Linked DNA regions of Methylomagnum ishizawai. The protein of the gene in region 1 interacts with the protein of each later gene in a pairwise test. Links are inferred from orthologs where the notes say so. Each region holds a gene or a part of one and is shown in the gene's direction. Other genes may lie near its edges. The genes, in order: typA and rlmKL.

The links.
Region 2: the proteins of typA (region 1) and rlmKL interact in binary tests that used the Escherichia coli proteins (3 or more experiments, as listed by UniProt). The link is inferred for Methylomagnum ishizawai from one-to-one orthologs.

Annotation. Positions count from the first base shown.
Region 1 is NZ_FXAM01000001.1:2,291,998-2,298,365, forward strand. Bases 1,910-4,805 are described here. They hold typA (translational GTPase TypA), read left to right. Parts: upstream 1,910-2,393; coding sequence 2,394-4,217; downstream 4,218-4,805. Other genes in these bases: B9N93_RS10135 (potassium transporter Kup), read left to right, coding at 1,910-2,228; pssA (CDP-diacylglycerol--serine O-phosphatidyltransferase), read right to left, coding at 4,283-4,805. Also shown: B9N93_RS10130 (fatty acid cis/trans isomerase), read right to left, coding at 1-152; more of B9N93_RS10135, read left to right, coding at 342-1,909; more of pssA, read right to left, coding at 4,806-5,029; ilvC (ketol-acid reductoisomerase), read right to left, coding at 5,115-6,131; B9N93_RS10155 (Uma2 family endonuclease), read right to left, coding at 6,202-6,368. UniProt on the Escherichia coli protein: A 50S ribosomal subunit assembly protein with GTPase and nucleotide-independent chaperone activity, required for 50S subunit assembly at low temperatures, may also play a role in translation.
Region 2 is NZ_FXAM01000001.1:3,553,651-3,560,126, forward strand. What follows is about bases 1-3,004. They hold rlmKL (bifunctional 23S rRNA (guanine(2069)-N(7))-methyltransferase RlmK/23S rRNA (guanine(2445)-N(2))-methyltransferase RlmL), read left to right. Parts: upstream 1-367; coding sequence 368-2,641; downstream 2,642-3,004. Other genes in these bases: B9N93_RS15915 (hypothetical protein), read right to left, coding at 1-136; B9N93_RS15925 (acylphosphatase), read left to right, coding at 2,772-3,004. Outside these bases: more of B9N93_RS15925, read left to right, coding at 3,005-3,053; B9N93_RS15930 (nitroreductase family protein), read left to right, coding at 3,498-4,097; B9N93_RS15935 (DCC1-like thiol-disulfide oxidoreductase family protein), read left to right, coding at 4,205-6,112; B9N93_RS15940 (MotA/TolQ/ExbB proton channel family protein), read left to right, coding at 6,205-6,476. UniProt on the Escherichia coli protein: Specifically methylates the guanine in position 2445 (m2G2445) and the guanine in position 2069 (m7G2069) of 23S rRNA. Methylation occurs before assembly of 23S rRNA into 50S subunits.

The DNA of each region.
Region 1 (6,368 bases):
AGGCGATGTGTATATTGTTCGCCGGTTAGCCAGCGTGGTTTGGGGTGGGCGGGTCCGTACAGGACCGAAAAATCCTGTTTCGCCACGAAAGCCGCGCAGCCGGCCAATAAGGCCAGCCCCAAGCATAGGAAGAGCCATTTCGGTGGGTTCATGGATCGAGCCGTTTTTTTTTATGGGTCCGAGGGAGCGGATACCGGGCCGCCATGGCCGGGTCCGAGGCTGTTTTAAAGATAATAATAAATTTCCGATGCGTACCTTTGGTCGATCCTTCCCGGTGTCCCGCCCGCCTGATCCGATCCCCTGGGACGGGGTGTTTCCATTCACCTTCCACACGGTCCACGATGCCCTCCACCCTTTACGCTTCCATTCAACCCAAAGATCAGAAAAACCTGGTGATCGCCGCCCTGGGCGTGGTGTTCGGGGACATCGGTACCAGCCCACTTTACACGATGCGCGAATGTTTCGGAGGTGCCCACGCGGTGGAACCGACCCCGGACAATATCCTGGGGGTCTTGTCCCTGATCTTCTGGGCCATCCTGATCGTGATCTCGCTCAAGTACGTGGTCTTCATCATGCGGGCCGACAACAAGGGCGAGGGCGGCATCATGGCCTTGATGTCCCTCATCACCCAGAAGGCGCGGATCGCCCCATCCTGGCGCGCCGCGCTGATGATGCTGGGGCTGGCGGGGGCTTCGCTGTTCTATGGCGACGGCATCATCACCCCGGCGATCTCGGTGTTGAGCGCGGTCGAGGGCCTGGGGGTCTTGAAGCCGGAGCTACACGCCTACGTCATCCCCATCGCGCTGACGGTATTGATCGCCTTGTTCGGGGTGCAGCGCAGCGGGACGGCGGTGGTCGGGGCGTTGTTCGGGCCGATCATGGTGCTGTGGTTCCTGGCCTTGGCCGGGTTCGGCATCCATAGCCTGGCCGGCGCGCCCGGGGTGTTGGCGGCGCTCAATCCTTGGCACGCCGCGCATTTCTTCGCCGCGCATGGTTGGCATGGGATTTTGGTGCTGGGTTCGGTGGTGTTGGCGGTGACGGGGGGCGAGGCGCTCTATGCCGACATGGGCCATTTCGGAGCCGCGCCGATCCGCAAGGCCTGGTTCTACATGGTGTTGCCGGCCTTGCTGCTGAATTATTTCGGCCAGGGCGCCTTGCTCATCCAGGATGCCACGGCGGTGCAGAATCCCTTCTACCTGCTGGTGCCCAACGAATGGCTGGCCCTGATGATCGGCCTTGCCACCCTCGCCACCATCATCGCCTCGCAGGCGGTGATTTCCGGGGCGTTCTCGCTGACTTCGCAGGCCATGCACCTGAGCTTCCTGCCCCGTTTGAACGTGCAGTACACCTCCGAGGAGGAGATGGGGCAAATCTATATCCCCTGGATCAACTGGGCGCTGATGATCGGCATCGTCGCCCTGGTGCTGGGTTTCCGCTCGTCCTCGAACCTGGCCGCCGCCTATGGCATCGCCGTGACCGGCACCATGGCCATCGATACCCTGCTGGCCTTCGTGGTGGTCTATAGCCTATGGAAATGGAATCCCTATCTCAGCGGCGTGGTGGCGTTCCTGTTCCTGCTGGTCGATCTGGCGTTCTTCGGGGCCAATTCGCTGAAGATACCGGAGGGCGGCTGGTTTCCGCTCGCCATCGGCCTGACCGTGTTCACGGTGCTGACGACCTGGAAGCGGGGCCGTGATTTGCTGATGGAGCGCTTGAAGGAGGAAGCGATGCCGATCAATGTGTTCCTGGCCCGCGTCGCCGAGCAACCGCCGGTGCGGGTGCCGGGGACCGCCGTGTTCATGACTGGGAGCCAGTTCGGCGTGCCCTTCGCCCTGCTCAACAATCTCAAGCACAATAAGGTCTTGCACCAGACCGTGGTGGTCATGACCGTGCTGACCGAGCCTTTGCCCTGGGTGGCGGCGGAACGGCGGCGGGAAGTGACCAAGCTGGCCGACGGCATGTTCAGGATCGTGTTGCGTTATGGCTTCATGGAAACCCCGAACATTCCCCGCGTACTGAAATCGAGCAGCCGCGAATTCGATATCGATCCCGCCGACACGACGTTTTTTCTCAGCCGCGAAACCCTGCTGCCATCGCCGAACCCCAGGATGGCGCTGTGGCGCATGAAGCTGTTCATCGGGCTGGCCCGCAACACCAGCAGCGCCGCCAGCTATTTCAGGATTCCCTCCGACCGGGTGATCGAACTCGGCACCCAGGTGGTGTTGTGAATCCCGCTCCACGGGGCGCATAGGCCATCGGGTGGACGCTGTGTTTCGCCTTGGGCGGAGCTTGGCATGGAATGCGCTAAGCCGCGCCTGACGGATCGCAGCCCGACTCTGTTAGAATCCCTGGCTTTTCCCATCCCCGCCCGAATCCGGGTTATTTTTCCCATCATGATCGAAAAATTACGCAACATCGCCATCATCGCCCATGTCGACCATGGCAAAACCACCCTGGTGGACAAGCTCCTACAGCAATCCGGCACCTTCGCCGCCCACGAGAAGGTGGAGGAACGGGTCATGGATTCCAACGCCCTGGAGAAGGAGCGCGGCATCACCATCCTGGCGAAGAACACCGCCATCGATTGGAACGGCTACCACATCAACATCGTGGACACTCCCGGCCACGCCGATTTCGGCGGCGAGGTGGAACGGGTGCTGTCGATGGTGGATTCGGTGTTGCTGCTGGTGGACGCGGTGGACGGCCCCATGCCGCAAACCCGCTTCGTGACCCAGAAGGCGTTCGCCCTGGGCCTGCACCCCATCGTGGTCATCAACAAGATCGACCGGCCCGGCGCCCGCGCCCATTGGGTGCTGGACCAGACCTTCGACCTGTTCGATAAGCTCGGCGCGACCGAGGCGCAACTGGATTTCCCGGTGGTCTACGCCTCCGCCCTCAACGGTTATGCCGGGGATAATCCCGACATCCGCGAGGGCAGCATGGACCCCTTGTTCCAAACCATCGTCGACAAGGTGCATCCGCCCCTGGTCAAGGAGGAGGGCGGCTTCCAGATGCAGATCAGCCAGTTGGACTACAACTCCTATGTCGGCGTGATCGGCATCGGGCGCATCCAGCGCGGCGCGGTCAAAACCAATACCCCGGTGGTGGTGGTGAGCCGCGACGGCAAGCAGCGCACCGCCCGCGTGTTGCAGGTGTTCGGTTTCAAAGGCTTGGAACGGGTCGAGGTGCCGGAGGCCAGCGCGGGCGATATTATCGCCTTCACCGGCATCGACGCCCTGGAAATCTCCGACACCATCTGCGCCCCCGACGCGGTGGAGATGTTGCCGCCCTTGACCGTGGACGAGCCCACCGTGACCATGACCTTCCAGGTCAACAATTCGCCGTTCGCGGGCAAGGAGGGCAAGTTCGTGACTTCCCGCCAGATCCGCGAGCGCTTGCAGCGCGAATTGCTGCATAACGTGGCGCTGCGGGTGGAGGATACCGCCGACCCCGACAAGTTCAAGGTCTCGGGCCGCGGCGAACTGCACCTCTCCATCCTGATCGAGAACATGCGCCGCGAAGGCTATGAACTGGGCGTGTCGCGCCCCGAGGTCATCGTCCGGGAAATCGATGGCGAGGCTTGCGAGCCTTACGAATCCGTCACCATCGAGGTGGAAGAGGCCAACCAGGGCGCGGTGATGGAGAAACTGGGCGAGCGCAAGGGCGACCTCCTCAACATGGTGCCGGACGGCCAGGGCCGGGTGCGCCTCGAATACATGATGCCCTCGCGTGGCTTGATTGGCTTCCAGACCGAGTTCATGACCGCGACTTCCGGCACCGGGCTGCTCTACCATGTTTTCGACCACTATGGCCCGATGAAGAAGGGCGATATCGGCCAGCGTATCAACGGTGTGTTGGTGTCGATGGTGGCGGGCAAGGCGCTGGGTTACGCGCTGTTCAACCTACAGGAGCGCGGGCGGCTGTTCATCGAGCATGGCACCGAGGTCTATGAAGGCATGATCCTCGGCATCCATTCCCGCTCCAACGATTTGGTGGTCAACCCGACCAAGGCCAAGCAATTGACCAATATCCGCGCCGCCGGCAGCGATGAAAACATCCTGCTGACGCCGCCGATCAAGTTCAGCCTGGAGCAGGCGCTGGAATTCATCGACGACGACGAACTGGTCGAGGTGACGCCGAAGTCCATCCGCATCCGCAAGAAGCTGTTGTCCGAGAACGACCGCAAGCGGGCGGGCCGCGCCGCCGCCGCCGAATAGGCCGGACAATAAAAAGCCCCGCCGGTCCGGCGGGGCTTTTTTATGCCCGGTGGTTGGGAAAAGCCCTAGACCTTGCGCTCGCTCCGCATCTTGCGCAACCGGACCAGGGTCAGGGCCGGGCCCGACACCGCGTAGCCGCCGAAGATCACGAACAGCATCAAGGGCGGGTTGGTGAACACCAGGGCGAACACCAGCATGATGAGGATGGCCCACAGGAAGGGCACCCGGCCCCGCAGGTCGAAATCCTTGAAGCTGTAGTAACGGAAGTTGCTGACCATCAGGAGTCCGGTGGCCAGGGCCAGCCCGGCGGCGACATAGCTCACCGATTCGGCCTGGATCCCATGGCTCTCGCTGAACCATAGGAAGCCCGCCAGGATGGCGGCGGCGGAGGGGCTGGGCAGCCCTTGGAAGTAGCGCTTGTCGGCGGTGGCGACCTGGGTGTTGAAGCGGGCCAGGCGCAGGGCCGCGCCCGCCGCGTGGACGAAGGCCGCGACCCAGCCGAATTTGCCGAGGCCCGCCAGCGACCAGACGTACATCGCCAGGGCCGGGGCCGCGCCGAACGAGACCATGTCGGCCATGCTGTCGTATTCGGCCCCGAAGGCGCTCTGGGTGTTGGTTAGGCGGGCGACGCGGCCATCCAACCCGTCCAGCACCATGGCGATGAAGATCGCGATGGCGGCGGTCTCGAAGCGATGGTCGAAGGCGGCGGTGATGGCGTAGAAACCGGCGAACAGGGCCGCCGTGGTGAACAGGTTGGGCAGCAGGTAGACGCCGCGCCGGGGTTTGCCAGGGGGGGTGTGGTTGCGTTCCATCGTCGGCTCGTGCAAGGGCGGCATAGAACGGGCGGAACCCCGCCCGCACGGAAGGGCGGACGCTAGGGTCCGCCCGGCGGGTCGATCAGTTCTTGCTCTTATCGACGATCTTGTTGGCCTTGATCCAGGGCATCATGTCGCGCAGTTTCGCGCCGACCTGCTCGATCTGGTGTTCGCGGCCCAGGCGGCGCTTGGCCTTGAGGGTGGCGGCACCGGCTTGGTTCTCCAGGATGAATTCGCGGGCGAATTCGCCGGTCTGGATTTCCTTGAGGATTTTCTTCATCTCCAGCTTGGTGGCCTCGGTGACGACGCGGGGGCCGCGGGTCAGGTCGCCGTATTCCGCCGTGTTAGAGATGGAGTAGCGCATGTTGGCGATGCCGCCCTCGTACATCAGGTCCACGATCAGCTTGAGTTCGTGCAGGCACTCGAAGTAGGCCATTTCCGGGGCGTAGCCGGCTTCGACCAGGGTTTCGAAACCCGCCTGCACCAGGGCGGTCGCGCCGCCGCACAAGACGGCCTGCTCGCCGAACAAATCGGTTTCGGTTTCTTCGCGGAAGCTGGTCTCGATGATGCCGGCCCGGCCACCGCCATTGGCGGAGGCGTAGGACAGGGCGATTTCCTTGGCCATGCCGGAAGCGTCCTGGAACACTGCGATCAAGGAGGGCACGCCGCCGCCCTGGGTGTAGGTGGAGCGCACCAGATGGCCCGGACCCTTGGGGGCGACCATGATCACGTCGAGGTCGGCGCGGGGCTGGATTTGCTCAAAGTGGATGTTGAAGCCGTGGGCGAAGGCCAGGGCCGCGCCCTGCTTGATGTTCGGCTCGATCTTGTCGCTGTAGAGCCTGGCCTGATGTTCGTCCGGGGCCAGGATCATGACCACGTCGGCGGCCTTGACCGCGTCGGCGATGTCCATGACTTCCAGCCCGGCGTTCTGGGCCTTGAGGGCGGAGGCGGAACCCGGACGCAGCGCGACGACCACGGAGACGCCGGACTCCTTGAGATTGTTGGCATGGGCGTGGCCCTGGGAGCCGTAGCCGACGATGGCGACCTTCTTGCCTTGGATGATGGAAAGGTCGGCGTCTTTATCGTAATAGACCTGCATTTAGGTTCCTCTATTTTCTTGGCGCAATATCGATTCAAAAGTGGGACGGGGCTGGCCGTCCCGTACGTACTCAATCCGGCTCGACCCGGTGCGGAAACGCCGGTATCAAGCGCGAATATTCCAATACATCGAGATCATCGTAGAAGCTCAGCTTGCCGGTGTCGTCGCACAGCCAGAATTCGACCGCGCCGCCCCTGAGATATAAATCCTTCTTATGGAGCAGGCGTTCGACGTTTT
Region 2 (6,476 bases), 1.3 Mb from region 1 along the record:
AAATAAACGCTCCTCGACTGGGAAGGTAAAAAATTTTTACGTAATCTTGAGAACTCACATCATCATCTTCTTCGGCAAAAACCGGCTGCGATAACAACAGGATGATCGATAAAATTGCAAGCTTTAAAGGTTTCATACGGTTCCTCAAGTGAGGATTTTAAAAACTTTATACCCTATAACCATTTCCGAATAACGCCTGAGACACTACGCTAATCCGTCTCACTCATCAAGCGCATCGCTCATTCCAGAATCACCCACAGCAGTACCCTTCACCCAACCGCGACATTCCTCCCGCTATCCTCCCGTCCCCCCACATGCTATGGTGCGTCCCCCCTTTTTTCCATAGCCCATCGCCACACCCGACCCCATGAACCCAACCCACCGCTTCTTCGCCACCGCCCCCCTGGGACTGGAACTGCTCCTGGCCCAGGAACTCCGCGATCTAGGCATCGCCGATGTCACCGAAGCCAAGGCCGGTGTCGCCTTCGGCGGCGACCTCGAAACCGCCTACCGCGTCTGCCTGTGGACCCGCCTCGCCAACCGGGTCTTGCTGCCCATCGCCCAATTCCCGGCGGACAGCCCCGACGCCCTCTACGCCGGGGCCGCCCGCATCGAATGGGCCGACCACATGGACGCCGAAGCCAGCTTCGCCGTCGATTTCGCTGCCAACCGCTCGCAGATTACCCACACCCTGTTCGGGGCGCAGCGGGTCAAGGACGCCATCGTCGATTATTTCCGCGCCCGCTCGGGCACCCGGCCCTCGGTGGACCTCGCCGAACCCGAAATCCGCATCAACCTCTACCTCGAACGCGACCTCGCCACCGCCAGCATCGACCTGTCCGGCGACAGCCTGCACAAACGCGGCTACCGGCTCGACGGCGGCAAAGCCCCGCTCAAGGAAAACCTCGCGGCGGCGATCCTGCTCCGCGCCGGTTGGCCCCGGATCGCCGCCGCGGGCGGGCAGTTCATCGACCCCATGTGCGGTTCCGGCACCCTGCCCATCGAGGCCGCGTTGATGGCGGCGAAAGTCGCGCCCGGTTTGCGCCGGTCCTGGTTCGGCTTCCTAGGCTGGCGCGGACACCGGGCCGGCCTCTGGCAAACCCTGCGCGACGAAGCCCAGGCCCAAGCCCAGGCCGGCCTCAAAAACCTGCCCGCCATCGTCGGCTACGACATCGACCGCGAAGCCGTACACACCGCCCTCGCCAATGTCGAACGCGCCGGTTTGCGCGGCCTGGTCCATATCGAGCGCAAAGCCCTGGCCGAAGCCCGCCCGCGCCTGGCCCACGGACTGGTGGTGGCCAATCCGCCCTATGGCGAGCGCCTGGGCGAAGAAGAAACCTTGGTCCCGCTCTACACCGGACTGGGCGCGACCCTGCGCGAACATTTCCAGGGCTGGCAGGCCGCCGTGTTCACCGGCAACCCGGAACTGGCGTTCAAAGTCGGCATCCGCGCCCGCCGGTTCTACGCCCTCTATAACGGGGCCATCGAATGCAAGCTGTTCAACTTCGAGATCGCGCCGGAACGCTTCTTCACCCCGCGCGAAGGCGGTGCCCCGAGCGAGGCCCAACGCCAGCACAGCGCCTTGTTCCGCCAAGCCCGCGCCATCGACGCCAACAGCGGCGGCGCGGCCATGGTCGCCAACCGCCTGCGCAAGAATTTGAAAAACCTGGGGCGCTGGGCCAAGCAGGAGGGCATCACCTGTTACCGGCTGTACGACGCCGATTTGCCGGAATACGCGGTGGCGGTCGATCTCTACCAAGGCGACAAGTCCGCCGGGAGCGGACTTGGACGTGCGGAGCGCGGCCCGGAGGGTGAGCCCCAGGGAAGGGGCGAACAACAACTGTGGGCCCAGGTCCAGGAATACGAAGCCCCCGCCACCATCGATCCCGCCAAGGCCGAAACCCGCTTCCTCGAAGCCCTGGCCGCGATCCAAGCGGTGCTGGAGCTACCGCCCGCCCAAATCTTCCTCAAAACCCGCCGCCGCCAAAAAGGCACGGCCCAATATGAGAAACAAGCCGAATCGGGCCGGTTCTTCGTGGTGGAGGAAGGCGGCTGTAAGTTCTGGGTGAATTTCGAGGATTACCTGGATACCGGGCTGTTCCTCGACCACCGCCCGGTGCGACTCATGATCCAGCGGGAAGCCCAGGGGAAAAGCTTCCTCAACCTGTTCGCCTACACCGGCACGGCCACGGTCCACGCCATCCGCGGCGGGGCCAGCGCCACCACCACGGTCGACCTGTCGCGCACCTATCTGGATTGGGCCGGACGCAACCTGGAACTCAATGGGATGCGCGGCCATCGACACGAGTTGATCCAGGCCGATTGCCTGGAATGGCTGGCCGAGGCGGTGCGCGGCAACTGGCGCTACGACCTGATTTTCCTGGACCCGCCGACCTTTTCCAGTTCCAAGCGGATGCGCGACACCCTCGACGTGCAGCGCGACCATGTCGGCTTGATCCGCCAATGCGTGGCGCTGTTGGCAGCGGGCGGCAAGCTGCTGTTCTCCACCAACCACCGCAGGTTCAAGCTGGAGACGGAGGCGCTGGCCGATCTGCGGATCGAGGACATCAGCCGCAAAACCCTCCCCAAGGATTTCGAGCGGGATGCGCGGATCCATCGCTGTTGGGCGATCACCCGCTGACCCGGCTACCGGATGCAACGTTTTGTGGTGTAATCTCGTACAGCCTGTAGCGATACACCCAGCAGGCACGGCCCAAAACCATGGGCGTTCATTATCGGAAACTTGAAAACCAATTACAGGGCCGGGATCGATGCGACAGCGCGTGCATGTATGGGTAAGTGGCCGGGTGCAGGGCGTGTATTTCCGGGGAACGGCGAAAACCCAGGCGATGGAATTGGGGTTGGCGGGCTGGGCGCGTAACCTCGCCAGTGGCGGGGTCGAACTCCTGGTCGAGGGTCCGCCCGAACGCATCGCCCAATTCCTGGCCTGGTGCCGGTCCGGCCCGCCCCTGGCGCGGGTGGACGAATGCCGGGTGGTCGAGGAAAAGCCGCTGGGCGATTGCGTGGGTTTCGAGGTGCGGCGCAGCCATTGAGCCGTCCGCCGCCCATCCGATATAGGTACCGATGCGGATATATCCGCAAGGACCGGCATGGTTAACTTGCCACCCAGAGGCGTTATCCAAGGGATGGGGACCATAACGGCGGAGGAAAAGGATTCCGGGCGGCCCAAGGAGGGGCGGCAGGGATGAAGACTGGTTCAGGACATGAACCGATGGAATCCCGACAATCCGGTTTCCCCCGCCGTGGCGAAAGGAATCGCCCGCCTCGTAACCGTCGGTCGTTCGAAGTCGTTGATCGCTTGGCCGGGGTGTCGCCCGGTCTCTGAAGCCCATGCCGCCCAAGCCGGTCGTTCCGGCTTGGGCGGATTTTGTTGGTTCTACCCCCGGCGGTCGGGATTGCCGGTTCGCCCATCCCCCCTGGAGTGGCGGTACAATTCAGCCCGCCCGCGGCCGCGCCGCTTCTTCCAGGACAGCGCCATGTTCGACAAACCCGCCCTGACCCAAACCCCCATCGCCGATCCCCTGGCCCGCCGCTGGAGTGGCCGGGCCTACGATCCCACCCGTCCGGTCGAGCCGGAAAAACTCGCCGCCTTGTTAGAAGCCGCCCGTTGGTCGCCCTCCTGTTTCGGGGACCAGCCCTGGCGCTATCTGATCTGGGACCGGCTGGGCGATCCCGAGCGCTGGCGGCGGGCCTTCGACTGTTTGGTGGAAGGCAACCGCGGCTGGGCCGCCCATGCGCCTTTGCTGATGCTGGCCTGCGCCGACCGCCAGTTCACCGATGGCCGTCCCAGCCGCTGGGGCCAGTACGACACCGGGGCCGCCAGCATGAGCCTGTCGGTCGAGGCCACCGCGCTGGGCCTGATGGTGCATCAGATGGGCGGCTACGATCCCGCCAAAATCCGCGCCGAATTCGCCATCCCCGAACGTTACGACTGCATGGCGATGTTGACCGTCGGCTACCAATTGCCCGAAAGCCAAATCCCCGAAGACCTCAAAGCCCGCGAATACGCCGCCCGCAGCCGCCGTCCCCTGGGCGAAAGCTTCTTCGTCGGCGATTGGGACCGGCCCTACGCCTGAAGCCCCGGTTCCACGGCACTTCCCCGCAGCCAGCGCAGCCGTGGGGGCGGATCGATCCGCCCTCCGGTCCCGTGTTGGCGCATGAATCCGCACATCCGCTCCCCGACATGTACAAAACCATTTTGAATCTCGTCGCCCAAGGGCTGCAAAAACCCGTGCCCGCCACCGGACTCGGGGTTTTCCGCATCGCCTTCAGCTTGGTGATCTTGCAGGAAATCCTGTTCCTCTATTACTTCCGTCATTTGATTTTCGACCCGGTGCCCTATCTCGACCGGGCTTCGCCAATGCTGCATTTCTTCCTGCTGGTTTGGCTGGCAGTCGCCGGGTGTTTGGTGCTGGGCTACCATACCCGTAAAGCCGCCGTGTTCAATTATCTATTCTGGGTCTTGTTCGTCTGTTTCACGCCGATGTGGCAGGATTTCGACGGCGGTTTCGACCAATTGATGACCAGCACCAGTTTCCTGCTGATCTTCCTGCCATCCGAGCGGGCCTTATCGCTGGATAATCTGCGCCATAAACTGCGCTATTCCGTCCCAGGCTCGCCTTATCAGCCCCCCACCCAGGTCACGGTCTTGGCCTATTATCTGCCGTTGGGGATTTCCTTGGGCCTTTTATATTTCGATTCCGGGCTACATAAGCTCTCCTCGGAATTTTGGCGTAATGGCATGGGCGCGTGGTTGCCGCCCACCATGCCTTATTACATGTCCGCCATCGACATGAGTCAGCTGCTGAATCTCAAGGGTTTCGAGCAGCTTATCGGCTATGCCATCATCTTGTTTCAATTCCTGTTCCTACCGCTGTTTTGGCAGCGGCGGTTCCGGGTACCCTTGATGCTGGCAGGGGCGACCTTCCATGCCGGGATCATCCTGTCGCTGAATATCTATCCCTTCGGTTTCGCCATGCTGGTGCATTATCTATTGATGGTGCCGTTCCGTTGGTGGCGGGAGATACACGATAAACTCCGCTTGGCGCAGCCGATCCTGACCGTGTTCTACGATCAGGATTGCCCCTTGTGCAATCGCACGGTGATCGTGGTGCGACATTTCGATGTGCGCGGGGCTATCGACTTCAAAGGCTTACAAAGCCATGCCCGGCAATATACAGCCTTGGATGCCATTCCCGATGATAAGCTGTTGACCGACCTTTATGCCCTGGATGGCCAAGGGCGCTTGTTCGCCGGATTGGATACTTATATCAATATCCTCCAGGCCATGGGTTATACCCTGCCCTTGGCTTGGCTCATGGGTTTGCCGGGCTGTTACGGTTTGGCCGGACAGCTCTATCGCAAGATCGCCGATAACCGCGAGCGCTGGGTTTGCGACGGGGCTTGCACGGTGATTACCGCGCCTCCGTTCGAGGACGAGCGGCCTTTTTCCCGTGGGTATGCCCGTTATGCCGCGACCGAGCGCCAAACGGCCCAGCGCATCGCCAAATTCCTGGTTTTGGTCCTGGTGCTGCAATTGAATAGCACTATCCATTACGGCCTGTTATATCGCTGGGCGCAGCGGCCCGCCGATCCGGCCCTCGCGATATTGGATCATCTGAGCGATTCCATCATCAATTATTCCCACGCCTTTTTGGGCATTACCCCGCACGCCTTATATATGCACGACCATTTCGCGGGCTATAACCATATCCTGGCGCTGAGTTACCGGGATGCATCGGGCCGGGAAACCTGGTTGCCCTTCGTCAACCAGGAAGGCCGCTTGCTGGCGCCGCATTGGGGCCGGGTGCAATCGATGTGGGCGAATGTGGCGGTCACTTCGCATATGGGCCGCGACCGCCTGGAGAAATTCCTGCGCAAAATCACGGCTTATTGGGCCATGGAATTGGGCATCGATCTCAAGGACGCCGATTTCGTCATCAAGCTGAAGGAAGTCCAGGTACCCATGGCTTGGGAGGACGATTTACGCCACAAGAATATGGCCGCGCCCTGGCGGGATATCGGCGTGGTGCAATGGCGGGGCAAGACGATGCGGGTGGATATTCCCGGCTTGGATATCGAAGCCCTGTGATGAAGACGGCCTCCCCACCCGTGACTTGAATCACGGGCGGGTAGCCCAAGCTCCTGTTAGTATTAGCGGCTTTGTTTGACGGGGAGAGGACCGTGTTCGAGATCATCACTTCGGGCGGCTGGATGATGTGGCCCATCATCGCCTGTTCCGTGCTGGCCCTGGCCATCGTCGTGGAACGTTTGTGGACCTTACGCCCCCAGCGGATCGTTCCGCCGCACCTGGTGAACCATGTCTGGGGGCTTTACCGCAAGCACCAGTTCGACACCATGCAACTCCGCGCCCTGCGCATGGGTTCGCCCTTGGGCGCGGTGCTGGCGGCGGCGCTGGCCAGCCACGGCCAGGGCCGCGCCGCGATGATGGAAAG